One region of the Paenibacillus sp. YPG26 genome, then DNA from elsewhere that is predicted to be linked to it. Evidence: riboswitches for the same ligand, from Rfam matches in the RefSeq annotation. Region 1 holds a riboswitch; each other region holds the start of a gene.
The links. A riboswitch is a leader RNA that binds a small molecule or an ion and turns the genes downstream of it on or off. The one in region 1 is predicted to bind cyclic di-AMP.
Positions count from the first base shown of each region.

Region 1 (5,410 bases):
CCGGACCACCGATGGGATCTCCCTGATTCACCGTCTTCAGTATGTACAGCCTGATGATGGCAATACGAAAGACCAGACTCTGGTCAAGGTTCGGCTTCCCCGCCCCGTTCAGGGCGGAGAGAGCATAACTATTCTCATGAGCTTTGAGGTCCAGCTTCCCAAGGTATTCGCCCGCATGGGCACCGCGGATAACTTCGTGATGGCCGGGCAGTGGTTCCCCAAAATAAGTGTGTATGAGCCAGCCGGAACCCGCGGCCGCGCCTCCGAAGGCTGGAACCTGCATCAATACCACGGAAGCTCGGAGTTCTACTCCGACTTCGGGATCTTCAGTGTACGGATCAATGTGCCAAGCTCCTATATCGTCGCAGCGACCGGCTTTCCCACCAAGACCGCAGCGGTCAAGCAGAATCGCAAGATCTACCAGTTCTATGCCGATGATGTGCATGACTTTGCCTGGGCGGCTTCCCCGGACTTTGTCTATGCGGAGGAGCCATTCTCCTCGGCCGAGGTCCCGGGTGTCCGGATCAAGCTGTATCTCGATCCGCTGCATAAGGACCTTAAGGACCGCTATTTCTATGCGGCTAAGGCTGCCTTGTCTTCCTACAGCAAATGGTATGGCCGTTATCCTTACTCGACCCTGTCCATCGTGGTTCCCCCGGCAAGCGGCAATGGGGCAGGCGGAATGGAGTATCCGACCCTCGTAACTGCCTTTGGAGCGACTTCGCTCTCACCTGGGTATGAGCTGGAGAGAACCGTGGTGCACGAGATCGGACACCAATATTTTTACGGCATGATCGCAAGTAACGAATTCGAAGAAGCCTGGCTGGATGAGGGATTCACTTCTTACGCTGAAGACAAACTCATGGAGAGCGCCTATGGAATTCAGCCCAATCTGCCTGTTCAGGCCAGCTTCGTGAACCATCCAGCCGCGCTGCCTCTGGAATCCTGGAAATACGGATCCTCCGATATCTATGCCCAAAATGTCTATACCCGCGGCAAGCTCGTACTGCTCGGCATTGAACGGCAGGTTGGAGCAGGAACCATGAACAAGATCCTGGCCCGCTACAGCAGCAAATACCGCTTCAAGCACCCGACAACCTCGGATTTCCAAAGAGTCGTGGAGCAGGTGACCGGGCAGTCCTGGAAGGATTATTTCAATCAGTATGTATACAGCGGGCAAATGATAAATTACTCGGTTGATTCCATCACCGTGAACCAAGTACAGAAGACTCCCGGCCCCCTATATGAGTCTGTCGTGAAGATCAGCCGACTCGGCGGCAGCTATCCGGAGGTTCCCGTCCTGTTCAGCTACAAAGACGGACATCTTGTGCGCAAGATCTGGAAGGGTGATGAGAACCAGATTGTCTACAAGCTGCAGTACAAGGAGCCGCTGGCCTGGGCAATGATCGATCCCCGCTACACCCTGGTGCTGGAGAACAAGCATATTAACAATTATCTGAAAGCAGAAGTGGAAGAGAAGACCGGAACGCGGTGGAATCTGGGCATAACCAAAGTAGTGGAGTCCCTACTTGGATTGCTCTCATGGTGAGGTGACAATAGAGTGAGATACATTCGTAACGGATGGCAAAGTACCAAAGATCAGTTCCCGGTCGTCATTATCCTGTTCCTCTATCAGCTGCTCTGGGGTGTATTTCTCTACCGGCTGATCAATTCTGCCATTATACCGCTGCTGCAGCGCTACCCGGATCCGGCGCCGGGCGAGCTAAGCCGCATTCTATTTCTGATTGAAGGTCAGCTGGAGCTCAAATACAGCTCCGAGGTTCATCTGTATTTCTGGCTTCTGGCCGGCATGTTCATTCTGCGCATGCTGCTGACCCCGCTCATTCAGGCCGGAATTCTCTATGGACTTCGTCCATTAACCCCGGACGGGGCCGGTCTGGTATTCTTCCAGGGGATCGGCAGGCTGTGGAAGCCGGTCACCGTCTTTTACCTGATAGAGCTCCTTCTCGTACTTGGTCCCGCTTACTGGCTCGGACCCAAGCTGCTGGATCTCCTTGTACAGGGCATACAGTCTGGCGGATATCCACTTCTCTATACGGCTATATATATTCTGGGATGGCTGATTTATGGCTATTTGATTCATCAGCTTCTTCTGTACGCCAAGTTCGGTTATATTTTTGGCCGGGGAATGCTCCCCTCTATGCTAAGCTGCTTGCGGCAGCTGCTTACCGTTATAGGCATATCCCTCTGCCTGGGCGGGGTAACCCTGCTCCTGTTCGGCGCTTTTAGTACCGTCTCCTGGATCTGGACCGGATTTCTGGCACTTATCCTTCAGCAATCCTATCCTTTCATCCGTTCACTTCTCAGTATTTGGCATATTTCCTCCCAATATCACCTTTGGAATGAGAAGAATTGAATCTCCTTCGGTCTCCTCTAACTCTACGCCCCCCAAGACCTCCGCAGATCTGCGGAGGCCTTTCCTGTTTCAACCGGCCTGGAAATCTCGCAAGTAACCATTGCCAAAAGATACCTGCCTTGCTACAATGTGAATTATGAACAGACAGTAACAACATTGTAATTATTTTTTTGTCACAAGCAGGAGATTCGACTTTAATGTCGTATTCTTGTTATAGGTGCACAGATATCAAGCCGAATTCCCAGCACCGGGAAACGGGGGAACCATCTTGGGTGAATTGATCTCGCAACAGAGGGATCATAGGGGACCTTCAACCGAATCCTTAAGCTAACCTCGCAGGCATTGGAAGGAGTTTAACCGCTTTTGAAGAAGAAACTTGTGGTTGCAGCAGTATCAATGTCCATTTTATTCACCCTTGGGACTGGAAGCGTTTTCGCTGACTCCAAGCTGGACAAAGTCGTGGACAAAGTGATTGGCACAGATTATAAGTCAGGTGGAACCTCCACGAATGGCTTCGATTGCTCAGGCTTTACGATGTATGTATTTGACAAACTGGGAATAGACCTTCCTCACCAATCGGGCGCCCAATTCAAGATGGGTAAGGCCGTATCGAAAGATGAACTGAAAGCCGGAGATCTGGTATTCTTCAATACTTTTGGTAATGGTGTGTCACACGTAGGTGTATTTGTAGGTAATGGCAAATTCGCACACGCCTCTTCCTCAAAAGGCGTTACCATCAGCAAGCTGAGTGACAGCTACTACACCAACCGCTACGTTGGAGCTAAGCGTATTATGAGCAACGAAGTATTTCAATCTGTTGCCGATTCCTCCAAAGACAACAATTGATGTAAGATAAGCAGTTCCCTTGGCATCGCCCGTATTGATTCTTGCCGGAATCGATGCGGGCTTTTGTCTGTATATAATTAGACTAATAATATAGTATTAGCCAATTTTTCGACAAATAAACCGTTATCTTGACAAAAAAAGTGTAAAACAAACTTGCCAAAGCTTGGGCCCTTTGGTACAATAGGCAAGTAATTAGTAACAACTTTGTAATTATTACTGTCCTATGTCGGAGCGTCACGAAGTCTGTATATGATGATCATACGAAAGTCATACTATCGCTTCCCGTGAACGCTGGGTCCTGAAATCCCGTATCTTGCGGATTTTCAGCACAGGTGCACTAAACCAACAAACCAGCCGAATTCCCACGCACCTGGGAAACGGGGGAACCAGTTATGGGTGAATTGATCTTGCATCAGAGGGGTCATAGGGAACCTTCAACCGAATCCTCAAGCTAACCTCGCAGGCATTGGAAGGAGCATAACAACTTGAGAAAGAAACTAGCAGCAGCGGCAACGAGCTTGGCATTATTGTTCACACTAGGAACAGGCAGCGCATTCGCAGATTCCACATTAACTAACACGGTGAAGAGTGTATACGGTACTCCTTATAAATGGGGCGGCGTAACTTCAAGTGGGTTTGATTGTTCCGGATTTACATCTTATGTGTTCAAGAAAATGGGCGTATCCCTTGCCCGTCAATCCAAAGCTCAATTCCATCAGGGTTCTCCAGTTATGGCGAAGAGCCAATTGAAGGCCGGAGATCTTGTCTTCTTTAATACTTTCGGTTCCGGTGTATCTCATGTCGGAGTATTCCTTGGAAACGGCCAATTCGCACACGCCTCTTCCTCAAAAGGCATTCACATTGACCGTCTCAGCAGCAGCTACTACAGCAAACGCTACCTTGGAGCTAAGCGTGTTCTTAGCAAAGCCAAATACACTAAATATGCTGTGAACCTGTAAACTCCATTCCCTCAAATGGAATTTACATCCGAGTGGACCGCACGATTCTTGCCGGAATCGCCTGCGGTCTTCTTTTTGCTATCTTAGTACCTACTTCTAAAACGTTAGATATCTGCCAAAGGTTTCAACCTTCCAGAACAAATATCTAATTTAATTCCATATATTTGCTTATCCTATATTTACCCACTGCCACTGGGCTTAAACGTACAAAAATATATATTTTTTTCTTTTTTTTAATCTATATCCGACACGAAATGAGGTACGCCAGTTGATGAATAACCCTCCAGCATTTAAGGCTATTCCCATGGAAGAATCCCACGCCCAGGTTATCTGCAGCTGGGTCTATCCCCCGCCCTATGACATCTACAAGTTCCCCCCTTGGGAACGGATGAAATCCCTTGAGATTGAGTTCGGCGATCCTCAGCTTCGCCGGGAACAGTACCTATCCGTTCTTACGCCTGCTGGGGAACTGGCCGGATTCGCACAAATCTTCCCTATGGAGGGGGTATCCCGCTTAGGGATCGGAATGCGGCCCGATTGGTGTGGTCAGGGACTGGGTAAGTCTTTGGTGCAGACTATAGTCCAAGAGGCCCTGCGCCGTTATCCTGGGCATGAAGTGGATCTAGAGGTACTTATTTGGAATGAACGGGCCATACGTACCTATGAGAAAGCGGGATTCCGGATTACAGATCAATACGAGCTGCGGACTCCTGAAGGGAAGATGCCCTTTTACTGTATGGTCTACCACAATGATAAATCTCACCCCATTGATGAAACTTAGTCAGCACGAATAACTTGTTTGTTTTTTTGTCACAAATGCTATGATCAAACAGGATGTTCCGTTATAATGGGAGAAGGTATCTTACATAGGAGGGACGATTGGAATGCAAAAGTGGATCATGAGCGGTCTGTTCTTCATTGCATGCGCATTGGCCATCGTGCTCATCTTCACCCTGCCGGGTAAAGAACAGGTGGCACAGGAGAATAAGCCTACCATGCCGAAGGTTACGTTGGATGCGACCAAGGCAGAAGCGGCTGTTAAGGCCAACTGTATCAGCTGTCATGGTGATCAGCTTGAAGGTAAAGTTGGACCTAGTCTGCAGAAGATTGGCGCGCAGTTGACCAATGAACAAATCTTCACCGTAGTTACCAAAGGTAAGGGCACCATGCCGTCATTCAAAGACAAGCTGCAGCCCGAAGAGATTGCCCAAGTAGCCGAATGGCTCGC
Region 1 is NZ_CP084530.1:99,677-105,086, reverse strand. Features, by position in the region: gene LDO05_RS00505 (M1 family metallopeptidase) at 1-1,549, shown strand, start outside; gene LDO05_RS00500 (hypothetical protein) at 1,562-2,377, shown strand; cyclic di-AMP (ydaO/yuaA leader) riboswitch at 2,599-2,734, shown strand; gene LDO05_RS00495 (C40 family peptidase) at 2,741-3,223, shown strand; cyclic di-AMP (ydaO/yuaA leader) riboswitch at 3,566-3,704, shown strand; gene LDO05_RS00490 (C40 family peptidase) at 3,709-4,182, shown strand; gene LDO05_RS00485 (GNAT family N-acetyltransferase) at 4,454-4,963, shown strand; gene LDO05_RS00480 (c-type cytochrome) at 5,067-5,410, shown strand, end outside.

Region 2 (5,410 bases), 1.8 Mb from region 1:
GTGTAAGAAAGCGAATCAACGAAATTGAAGCCAAGATGATTGAAGTATCTATTCAGGAAATCAATAATTTGAAATCCAACTACAATGAGTACCGTATAAATTCTGCCATAATATTTCATGATGGATTACTCCCTTATAAGCATGCAAAATTAAGTCTTTTGTCTTAGAACTATTGTACTGTATTCTACAGGCTAGTGGAACCAGTATAGATAAGAAATAATAATAATAAATCTGCCTGGTTGCAGCCGTAGGGCGGTTCCTTTCTAGCTTGAAGTATGTTATAAGAGTCGTATAGACCCAGTCTAACCGGGCAATCGAATTTTGATATCGGGAGGAATGCAGTGTGACAGAGCCATTGTATCGTGTGGAGAGTGACTTTCTGGGTACCAAAGAAGTTGAGGCAAATGCTTACTATGGGATTCAGACGCTTCGTGCGGTCGAGAACTTCCCAATTACCGGTTATACGGTACACAAGGAGTTAATTAAATCCATGGCAATGGTGAAGAAAGCGGCAGCCTTGGCCAATATGCAGATTGGCAGACTGTACGCCGGTCACGGCAAAGTCATTGTGCAGGCCGCCGAAGAGATCATAGATGGGCGATGGCATGACCAGTTCATCGTGGATCCCATTCAAGGAGGAGCCGGGACATCTCTTAACATGAACACGAATGAGGTTATCGCGAACCGGGCTTTGGAGCTACTCGGGAAGAACAAGGGTGCTTATGACTATCTCAGTCCAAATTCTCATGTTAACATGGCTCAATCGACCAATGACGCGTTCCCAACAGCTATACATATCGCCGTATTATCTCTGATGGAACAGCTTCTGGTCACCATGAGGGATATGCATCAGGTGTTCGTTGCCAAGTCCAAAGAGTTCGACCATGTGATCAAGATGGGGAGAACGCACCTGCAGGATGCGGTGCCCATCCGCCTTGGACAAGAATTTGAGGCTTATCATCGGGTTCTGGGGAGGGATATTCTTCGGATAGAGAGCTCGAGACAGCATCTGTATGAAGTTAACATGGGCGCTACAGCCGTAGGGACAGGGCTTAATGCGGACCCGAAATATATTGAGCTCGTAGTTGAATATTTGACACAGATCAGCGGATTTCCGCTTGTAACAGCTATTCATCTTGTTGATGCTACTCAAAATACAGACGCTTATACCGAAGTATCGGCGGCTTTGAAGGTATGTATGATGAATATGTCGAAGATCGCTAATGATCTGAGACTTATGGCATCAGGCCCCCGTGTTGGATTTAACGAAATCTTCCTCCCTGCGAGACAGCCGGGATCCTCCATTATGCCGGGCAAGGTCAATCCGGTGATGGCCGAGGTGATCAATCAGGTCGCGTTCCAGGTGATCGGCAATGACCACACGATCTGCCTGGCTTCATCAGCTGGGCAGCTTGAGCTTAACGTAATGGAGCCTGTATTAGTCTTCAATCTTATCCAATCCATCAGTATGATGAATAATTCATTCCGGGTATTCACGGACTTCTGCTTATCAGGGATTGAAGCGAATACGGAGAAGACGAAGGCCGATGTGGAGAGAAGTGTAGGCATAATTACTGCCGTGAACCCACATCTTGGTTATGAGGTCGTATCCCGAATAGCTAGAGAAGCGATTCTCACTGGAGAGTCTGTGAGGGCATTGTGTCTCAAATATAATGTGCTTACTGAAGAGGAACTTGATCAGATTCTGGATCCTTATGAGATGACCCATCCCGGCATTGCCGGTGCCCAAGTATTCTATAGAGATGAGAAGAAAGTGTAACTTACTTAAGTCATACATATATGCTTATTAAGGCAGGCTAAGCATGTATCTTTTTGTAGGAGACCCTAGTTATCATTCCAAATTCATAATATAGAACAAGAGACTAATCCGCTAAGCCGGGTTAGTCTCTTGCTGTAATAAGATTGAATTAGCTTGATTAGTCCGCAATAAATTCTTGTACCCATTCGCCATTATAATAGGCAGCGCCGATCTTGGTGAAGTTAGGACTTAGAATATTCTGCTTGTGTCCAGGGCTGTTCATCCATGCTTTCATAACCTCGGCGGGGTTCTTCTGGCCCTTGGCAATGTTCTCGCCTGCATAAGTGTAACGAATACCATACGATTTCATCATATCAAAAGGGGATCCGTAGGTAGGTGAATTATGGTCAAAGTAGCCGTTGTTATACATATCTTTGGCTTTGTCAAGCGCCATAACAGTCAGTGCTTTATCAGCAGCCAGCGGCTTTACACCCGCTTTGGCACGTTCCTGATTAACGAGAGCTACCACTTGATCTGCATAGGCGGATTCGGATGTGCCAGTCTTGGCAGTGTTCGTGTTGTTCTGCGTAGTATGGGTGTTACTCTTGGTCTTCTGCGATGCCTGGTTCCCGGTAGTGCCTTGAGCTTTAGTCGCAGCGGATGCTTGGTTATTCATAGTTCTGAGCTGCTGCAGTACATGACTCCATGAAAAGCTTTGGTTCGTGCTGTAAGACCAGACCTTGTTGTAATTCTCTGTGGTGGTATCTGCGGCTGCAGATGCTGATGCCGCACCGGTGACTGCGAATAGGCTAAGCGCGAGTGCGCCTGTAACTAGATTTTTCTGTAATTTCATTTGTACATTTCTCCTTTTAACAGCCTGCGAGGTTAGCTGACGGATTAGGGTCAAAGAGTAATCACCCTGCCATGGAATGGCTTCACCCCAGTGTATGGGTCCCCCGTGCTTGTAAATTAAGCTTCGGCCTTATTTGCTTGGATCCCAGAATTTGCAGTAGCTATGATTGAGGATCCAAGCTCGCTACAAATTGTAGCACGCCTGTCCCGACAGTTCATGGGTCAAAACTTTCCATGACAATCAACAACTAACCTAAGCAGCTAACGCGTGACGACGAATAAGGCACCATTCAAGCAGCAATGATGGAGAATCTTATGCAGATTCCAGTAAATGGAGTGTGAACAGCAGCCATTCCCGGGTATAAACACTTATAACATCTTAAATGCGCTAGGCGGATGCGATAAGGGAGGTTGCCGTATGCAGTGGAAAGGTAGAAGAGGAAGCTCCAACGTCGAAGACCGTAGGGGGATGGGAGGCAAGACCCTTGTAGGCGGGGGAATCGGCGGGATTATTATTATGCTGCTCGTCACTTTGCTTGGCGGGAATGGCGGTGACCTCTTGAGCAATATGACGGGGTCAGGAACAGATTCTAATTCTGCATATACCCCTACACAGCAAGAACAGGAGATGAAGGATTTCGTCTCGGTCGTGCTTGCTGATACTGAGGATGTATGGACAGAAGTGTTCAGGGAGGAAGGGCTTAGATATCAGAACCCGACTCTGGTGCTGTATACGAACAGTGTGCAGTCGGCTTGCGGGACAGCAGGATCATCGGTAGGCCCGTTCTATTGTCCTGGAGACCAGAAGCTGTATATTGATCTGAGCTTCTATGACGAGCTTAAGCAGAAGTTCAATGCGCCAGGTGATTTCGCTATGGCTTATGTGATCGCCCATGAGGTTGGACACCATGTGCAGACTCTGCTTGGAACAAGTGACAAAGTCATGCCCCTTAGGCAGAAGCTGAGTGAAGCTGAATTCAACAAGTATCTTGTACGGTTCGAGCTTCAGGCAGATTATTTGGCTGGTGTATGGGCCAACCGTGCTCAAGGGATGGGTGTGCTGGAGGAAGGCGATCTGGATGAAGCTTTGACTGCAGCCAGTGCAGTGGGGGATGACACATTGCAGAAGCAGGCAAGAGGTTATGTAGTGCCAGAGAGCTTCACCCATGGGACCTCCGAGCAGAGGAAAAGATGGTTCTACAAAGGCTTCGAGACTGGTCGTATAGAAGGCGGGGATACTTTCTCTGCCAAGAATCTGTAGAACAGGCATATTGTTATCGTATGGCTCTTTCGGCATTGTGCCGGAAGAGCCTGTTTGCTTTATACATAAGATTTATGACATAACTATAACAACTATAGTTAACTATTTGCTGATAAAAATTAAAAATAGGATTAATACAAATAACAAATGTCATATTACCTAACATAAATGTTGACTATACATTGTTACTAAGGCTATATTTGTTAAAAATTAGTATTTATAAATGGAAATTTATCATCTATGTTATAGAAACTAACATTAAAGTAAATTCAGAATTTAGTTAGGTTTACTTACATTGGAGTGAGTGTAGATGACAAAAAGACTTGTGATGATAGGCAATGGAATGGCGGGAGTGAGGTGCATTGAAGAAATCTTGAAGCTTGCACCGAATGAATTTGAAATTACAGTGTTCGGAAGCGAACCCTATCCCAATTATAACCGCATTCTGCTATCTAAAGTGCTCCAAGGAGATTCAGGGATCCAGGAGATTATTCTCCATGATTGGGATTGGTATGCCAAACACGGAATTCAGCTGTATGCCGGAGAGAAGATCACTTGTATAGATCCTGAGAAGATGACCGTACTGTCAGATTCCGGGAGAATTCGCAGGTATGATGTGCTGATTCTAGCTACAGGCTCCCTGCCCTTCATGCTTCCTCTACCGGGTGCCGACATGCCTGGCGTAATGGCCTTCCGTAATATCACAGATTGCCTTCAGATTATCGAATCAGCCCGGACATATCGCAAAGCAGCAGTGATCGGTGGAGGATTATTAGGTCTTGAGGCAGCACGGGGACTACTTAATCAAGGCATGAGGGTTGAGGTCGTCCACAATTCCCCCTTTCTGATGAACCGCCAGTTGGACAGGACTGCGGCCCGGATGCTTCAAGAGAAGCTTGAGGTACAGGGGATGAGCTTCCTTCTGGATAAGAATACTACCCGAGTTACGGGACGAAGGAGGGCTTCGGGGCTGCGCTTCTCCGATGGATCGCATATTTCAGCTGATCTGGTGATCATGGCGGTCGGTATCCAGCCAAATGTGGAATTGGCTTCAAGAAGCAACATTTTGGTGAATCGCGGTATTATCGTGAACGATTTCATGGAGACCAGTATCCCGAATATCTACGCAGTTGGTGAATGCGCCGAGCATCGCGGCATTTCTTATGGACTGGTAGCTCCACTTTATGAACAAGGGAAGGTGCTCGCCCGCACCGTGTGCGGCATACAGACAGCTCCTTACCAAGGCTCCATATTATTCTCTCAGCTAAAGGTTGCGGGTGCTAAGGTGTTCTCGGCAGGACAAATTCATGAAGAAAATGCCGAACAGTCCATCATTTCCTATGACGGTCAGAGAGGAACTTATAAGAAGATTGTAATCTCTCCTACAGGTAACATAGCAGGAGCAGTGTTATTTGGAGATGTACGGGAGGGAACGAGCCTGCTTGAGCTTATTCGTCGCAACGCGGACGTATCTGCATTATACAAGGCGGACAGCCACGGAGAAGTCTCGTCCCAGAGCAATCTGCAGATTGCTGAAA
Region 2 is NZ_CP084530.1:2,225,619-2,231,028, reverse strand. Features, by position in the region: gene LDO05_RS10465 (GGDEF domain-containing protein) at 1-119, opposite strand, end outside; gene aspA (aspartate ammonia-lyase) at 344-1,780, shown strand; gene LDO05_RS10455 (CAP domain-containing protein) at 1,938-2,612, opposite strand; cyclic di-AMP (ydaO/yuaA leader) riboswitch at 2,619-2,751, opposite strand; gene ypfJ (KPN_02809 family neutral zinc metallopeptidase) at 3,030-3,872, shown strand; gene nirB (nitrite reductase large subunit NirB) at 4,183-5,410, shown strand, end outside.
Region 2: it holds a riboswitch for cyclic di-AMP, as region 1 does, so the genes downstream of both, LDO05_RS10455 (CAP domain-containing protein) here and LDO05_RS00495 (C40 family peptidase) in region 1, are expected to answer to the same signal.

Region 3 (5,410 bases), 250 kb from region 1:
GCCAGCGAATGGACAATCGCAAGAAACTCGCCCAGGTTGTTCGTTCCGTTGGGGATTGGCCCCCGCTCAAAGATCACTTCTCCTGTCCGCGTGCTCACTCCCCGGTATTCGATCGGCCCGGGATTGCCCTTTGTGCCCACATCCACGGAGATGCTGTCATAATCAATCTGGTCCTTGGAGGAGGCTCCAGCTGCCGAGCCCTTCCCTTTCGAGGCGCCTGAGCTCGCAGTCTTCTGCCTGCCCCCGCTTGGGCCGCCTCCCGCGGACGAAGCTGACTTGCCCCAGTGCTTCTTCCAGCCTTCCTGGTAAGCCTTCTCGGCCTCGGCCTTGGAAGGATAGGATTTGTACTTGGCATCCTTGTAAGCATCGACCTGAGCTTTACACTCCGCCCACGTTGCGTAGACCCCGGGAGTTGTGCCTTCCCATACCACATAATATTTCTGACTCGCCATAGCTTCTATTCTCTCTCCTTAATTATGCAATCTTCCTGCGGTCCTGTGACCCTTAGGTCCATGCCCAGAAGAACCCGTCCCGATCCCAGGCTACCCGGCCGCCATGCAGCTTGCGGAACGCCTTCTTCACTTCCTTGGACAGCGAGACATTGCGGTTCTCATTTATAAATACATATTGTTCTCCGAAATAACTCCGGATATATTGGGTCGCTTCCTCCTGATGCAGGATGCCCCTGTGTCTGATCTCCTGAACCATCCACTCTGCAACCTGCTGCTCTGAGACTTCCATTCGCTTTCCAGCTCCTTAACTGATCTAGTCCTATACAGCATCGTATCCGATTTAAGGTTATCATTCAATTCCTCAGCGGGTGTCATTCCTGCTCATTTGTGAATAGGCTATATCATCAATATTATTGGAGGGCTTCTGAATGACAAGAGATGTGAGTGCCAACCTGAATACCCAGGTGACGTATCCGCCATGTTCCCCTAATAGATATCCGAATGTCCGTTCCGTCTACCCATCCTCATCCTCATCCCCCTACCCATACTCCTACCCTAATCCTTATCTATATCCTTATCCTTATCCTTATCCTTACTCCTATGCTTATCCGTATCCGTATTCTTATCCTTATCCTTCGTTTCCCCCTTATTTCGGCTATCCGGGTTACTTCCCAGGCGGGGGATTTCCGGGATATCACCAAGGAAGCGGGTTCGGACACCACCAAGGTGGCGGACACCATCAGGGCGGCGGACACCATCAGGGCGGCGGACACCATCAAGGCGGGGGACATCATCAAGGCGGGGGACACCACCAAGGCGGGGGACACCACCAGGGCCGAACTGTAGACCCGGAGAATAACCCCAGAGATATCGAGCTGAACCTGAAGTCCAAAGCCCAGTATGGCGGTAAATACGGGCTGGATGCCCATGCGGATGCCCACGTAGGCGGCGGGCAGGGGCTCGGCTTCGATGCGGCTGGGAGCCTCGGCGGCGAACACGGGGTTGGTCTACAGACCGCCGGTCATCTAGGCGGCGGCAAGGGAGCGGGCCTTAAGGCCAGCGGGCACTTGGGCGGCAGCGGTTACGGCGTAGGCGTCCATGCCGATGCCAGCCTCGGCGGCGCGCAAGGACTTAAGGTAGATACGGGAGCCAACATTGGCGGGAGCCACGGACTCGATCTTCAGGGCGAGGGCCACCTCGGTCTGCAGGGAGTTGGCGCGTCAGCTGCGGGGCATCTGGGCGGAAGCACCTACGGCCTCGGCGCTCATGCCGGTGCAGACTTAAGCCTGAAGCAAGGCCTTGCCTTTGATGCCGGTGCCAATGTGGGCGGCAAGCACGGGATTGGCGCACATGCCGGCGGACACCTTGGCATCGGCAAGGGTGTCGGCTATGACGTGGGCGGCAAGGTAGGCGGCAAGCATGGCGTAGGCTTTCACAGCGACGCTCATCTAGGCGGCGGCAAAGGCGTAGGCTTTGATATTGGGGGGAACCTGGCAGGCCACAGCGGCCATCTGGGCATTCAACTCGGCGGTGACAAGGAGAAGGAGCAGCAGTAAGAAGGCCACTGCCAATTAGTTCAGCCATGCCGCTCCGGTATGCGGTGCAGGGATGCCGATGCGATACAGCAGAGCATTATTAAGATAAGGAACTAATCTAACTTGAAGCGGTGAGCCTCCTCCGGAAGTCCGAAGGGGGCTCGCCGCTTATTTATGATAAAAATGAACACAAGGGACAAGCCTCCTTGTCTACCAACAAATGTAATCGCTTCCCTTGATTCGTCGGCAATTTCCTGTCCCGGCGCCCCGTTTGATAGGGATGAAAAGTTGTTTACAAGAATAAAACAGGGGAGTATCATAAGCATCGGTTTCAAATTCCATACCGCTGAAACTTGTATAAGTACGGGGGAACCGTTCAAGCGGATTGCCGCAGCAATCCAGGGGTGAATCCTAATAAGGTAGGGCTACTCAAGGGCCCGAATCCGACAGCTAACTCCGTAAGCGTTATTTGAGAAGGAAGGTGGAGGCCAGGTAAGTGAAATTTCTCGTGTCCACAGTATTGGAGCTTAAGTCAGTGGGCATTTTATACTTCGTACGCGCAATTGATGGTTGTTGAATTTATTCACTTAAATGGTGGTGAAACGATTGTCCGCTCTCAAAAGATTCCTTATTGGACGTCCACTCAAGTCAAATGAACTGGGTGAACAAAAGCTGAACAAAACCAAGGCCCTGGCTATCCTTTCGTCCGATGCTTTATCATCCGTAGCCTATGGTCCCGAACAAATTCTGATTGTGCTCGTTACCCTGTCCGCGGCGGCCTTCTGGTATTCCATCCCGATTGCGGCGGGTGTGCTGGTATTGCTTGCGGCACTGATTTTATCTTATCGTCAAATTATTTACGCATACCCGCATGGCGGCGGAGCATACGTCGTATCCAAGGAGAATCTGGGTGTGAATTACGGCCTGGTGGCCGGCGGCTCCCTGTTAGTCGATTATATCCTTACGGTTGCGGTGAGCGTATCAGCTGGTACGGATGCCATAACTTCGGCCTTTCCGAGCCTGCATCCTTATACAGTGCCCATTGCAATCGTATTTGTACTGTGCATTACGACTTTGAACTTGAGAGGGGTAACAGAGTCCGCTTCCATCCTTGCCTATCCGGTGTATTTGTTCGTTCTGGCTCTGTTCATTCTTATCGCTGTAGGCATCTACAACACGCTGACAGGGCATGTATCCCCAGAGCTCCATACGCCGGTAGGCACGCCTATAGCGGGGATCAGCCTGTTCCTGCTTCTGAAGGCCTTTGCTTCGGGAAGCTCGGCACTAACGGGTGTGGAAGCTATATCCAATGCAATTCCCAATTTCAAAGACCCGGCCCCTACCAATGCCTCCAAGACATTAATGGCCATGGGGGCACTGCTGGCCATACTGTTCTCCGGCATCGTATTTCTGGCGTATTACTACGGAGTTTCGCCAAGAACAGAGGTCACCGTGGTCTCGCAGATTGCGGAACATACCTTTGGACGGAACTTCATGTATTACTTCATTCAAGGAACGACGGCTCTCATCCTGATTCTTGCCGCCAACACCGGGTATTCCGCGTTCCCGCTGCTCGCTGTCAATCTGGCCAAGGATAAGTTCATTCCAAGAATGTTCACCGTCCGGGGAGACCGGCTGGGATACTCTAACGGGATTATTATTCTCGGGGTCTGCTCGATTCTGTTAATTCTGTTGTTCAAAGGACAGACGGAGCACCTGATTCCGCTGTATGCCGTGGGCGTGTTCATTCCGTTCACCCTGTCCCAGACCGGCATGATCTTCAAGTGGGTCCGGGAGAAGCCAAGCGGTTGGGTAACGAAGCTGATCATTAACAGCGTCGGCGCCTTGATCAGCCTGATTGTTACGATCATGTTCTTCTTAACCAAATTCGCGCAGGTATGGCCTGTATTGATCTTCCTGCCGCTTATTATCTATATTTTCTACCGGATCAGGAAGCATTATGAGGCGGTCGGAGACCAGCTCAGACTTACAACCTGTGAGCCCTCCATGCCGATTGAAGGCAATGTGATCATCGTTCCGGTTGCCGGGATCACTCATGTGGTGGAGAATTCACTCAACTATGCCAAATCGCTTAATCCGCATCAGGTCATTGCCGTATATGTGCCTTTTGAGAAGCAGGCTGAGCATGAGTTCGAAGCCAAATGGATGAAGTGGCAGCCTGATGTCAGACTGGTCACCTTGTACTCACCTTACCGCAGTATTATTCAGCCTCTGCTCAAGTTTGTGGATACCGTGCAGCGCAAGGCAAGCGAGTCGAACTATCAGGTCACCGTGGTGATTCCCCAGTTCATTCCCAAGAAGGGCTGGCACAACATCCTTCATAACCAGTCAGGACTAGTCATTCGTACCAAGCTGCTGTACCGGAGAAAAGTCATTGTTACGACTGTGCCTTACCATCTAACTAAATAAAATAAATCAAAAGGGGAAGTCCCACTAAGCCATGTCGGCTGTGTGAGACTTCCCCTTGTATTTCGGGCTGACGCAATCTAATGCTGTTCTGGTACAGAAAAAAAGACACTCCGCGTGTCTTTCCCCTCTAACTTAACAGATGCCGCCAGCCCCTTCAGGCTCTCCCGCTTGAAGCAGCATCTTTCTGTGGCCCCACTTCTCAACCACATGGGCCGGATATTCATGGATCTCCGGGTTCTGCTCGCATACCCGGATCCAGGCCTGCACACATTCCGCATCGAAATGAGTCCCCTGATCTCCGATAATCAGCTTCATCGCCTCATCGTGGGTCCAAGCCTTCCGGTAGGCCCTGGTCGATGTCAGCGCATCGTAGACATCCGCAATAGCTACGATTCTGGCCAGCAGAGGAATCTGCTCTCCCTTTAACCGGTCTGGATATCCCGTGCCATCCCACTTCTCATGGTGAGACCGGATAATATCCAGCTCATCCTTCATGAATCCAAGTGTCCGGCACATCTCATAGCCCTTGACGGGATGAAGCTCAATAATATCCCTCTCCTCAGGCGTCAGACGCCCCGGCTTGTTCAGAATCTCGATAGGCACATGAATCTTACCCACATCATGGATAATGGTCCCTTGGGAGACCGCCCGGAGCTCCTCGGGGGACAGCTTCATCTCCTCGCCAAGCTTCATCGCATACATTGTAACTCTGAAGTTGTGCCCAGCCGTATACAGGTCCTTCTCCTCGGTAGCCTGAATCAGATTCCTCACACTAGGAGACAAGCAGCTGGTAATCCGCTCCATGGGATCTGTGGAATATAGTCCTCTGAAGGTCATATTCCATGACGGATTGGATGCATACTGCCTGATGAGACCGGTAATCATCACGATCATCGAGGCCAGAAGCAGGAAATGATACATCCACCAGCTGATACGCCATAACTCTCCTGCCGCCATAATGTACTGGGCCACCATCAGCCAACAGCAGCTGTA
Region 3 is NZ_CP084530.1:344,701-350,110, reverse strand. Features, by position in the region: gene rnhA (ribonuclease H) at 1-452, opposite strand, end outside; gene LDO05_RS01630 (DUF6953 family protein) at 505-741, opposite strand; gene LDO05_RS01625 (hypothetical protein) at 881-2,008, shown strand; cyclic di-AMP (ydaO/yuaA leader) riboswitch at 2,322-2,468, shown strand; gene LDO05_RS01620 (APC family permease) at 2,594-4,417, shown strand; gene LDO05_RS01615 (HD-GYP domain-containing protein) at 4,550-5,410, opposite strand, start outside.
Region 3: it holds a riboswitch for cyclic di-AMP, as region 1 does, so the genes downstream of both, LDO05_RS01620 (APC family permease) here and LDO05_RS00495 (C40 family peptidase) in region 1, are expected to answer to the same signal.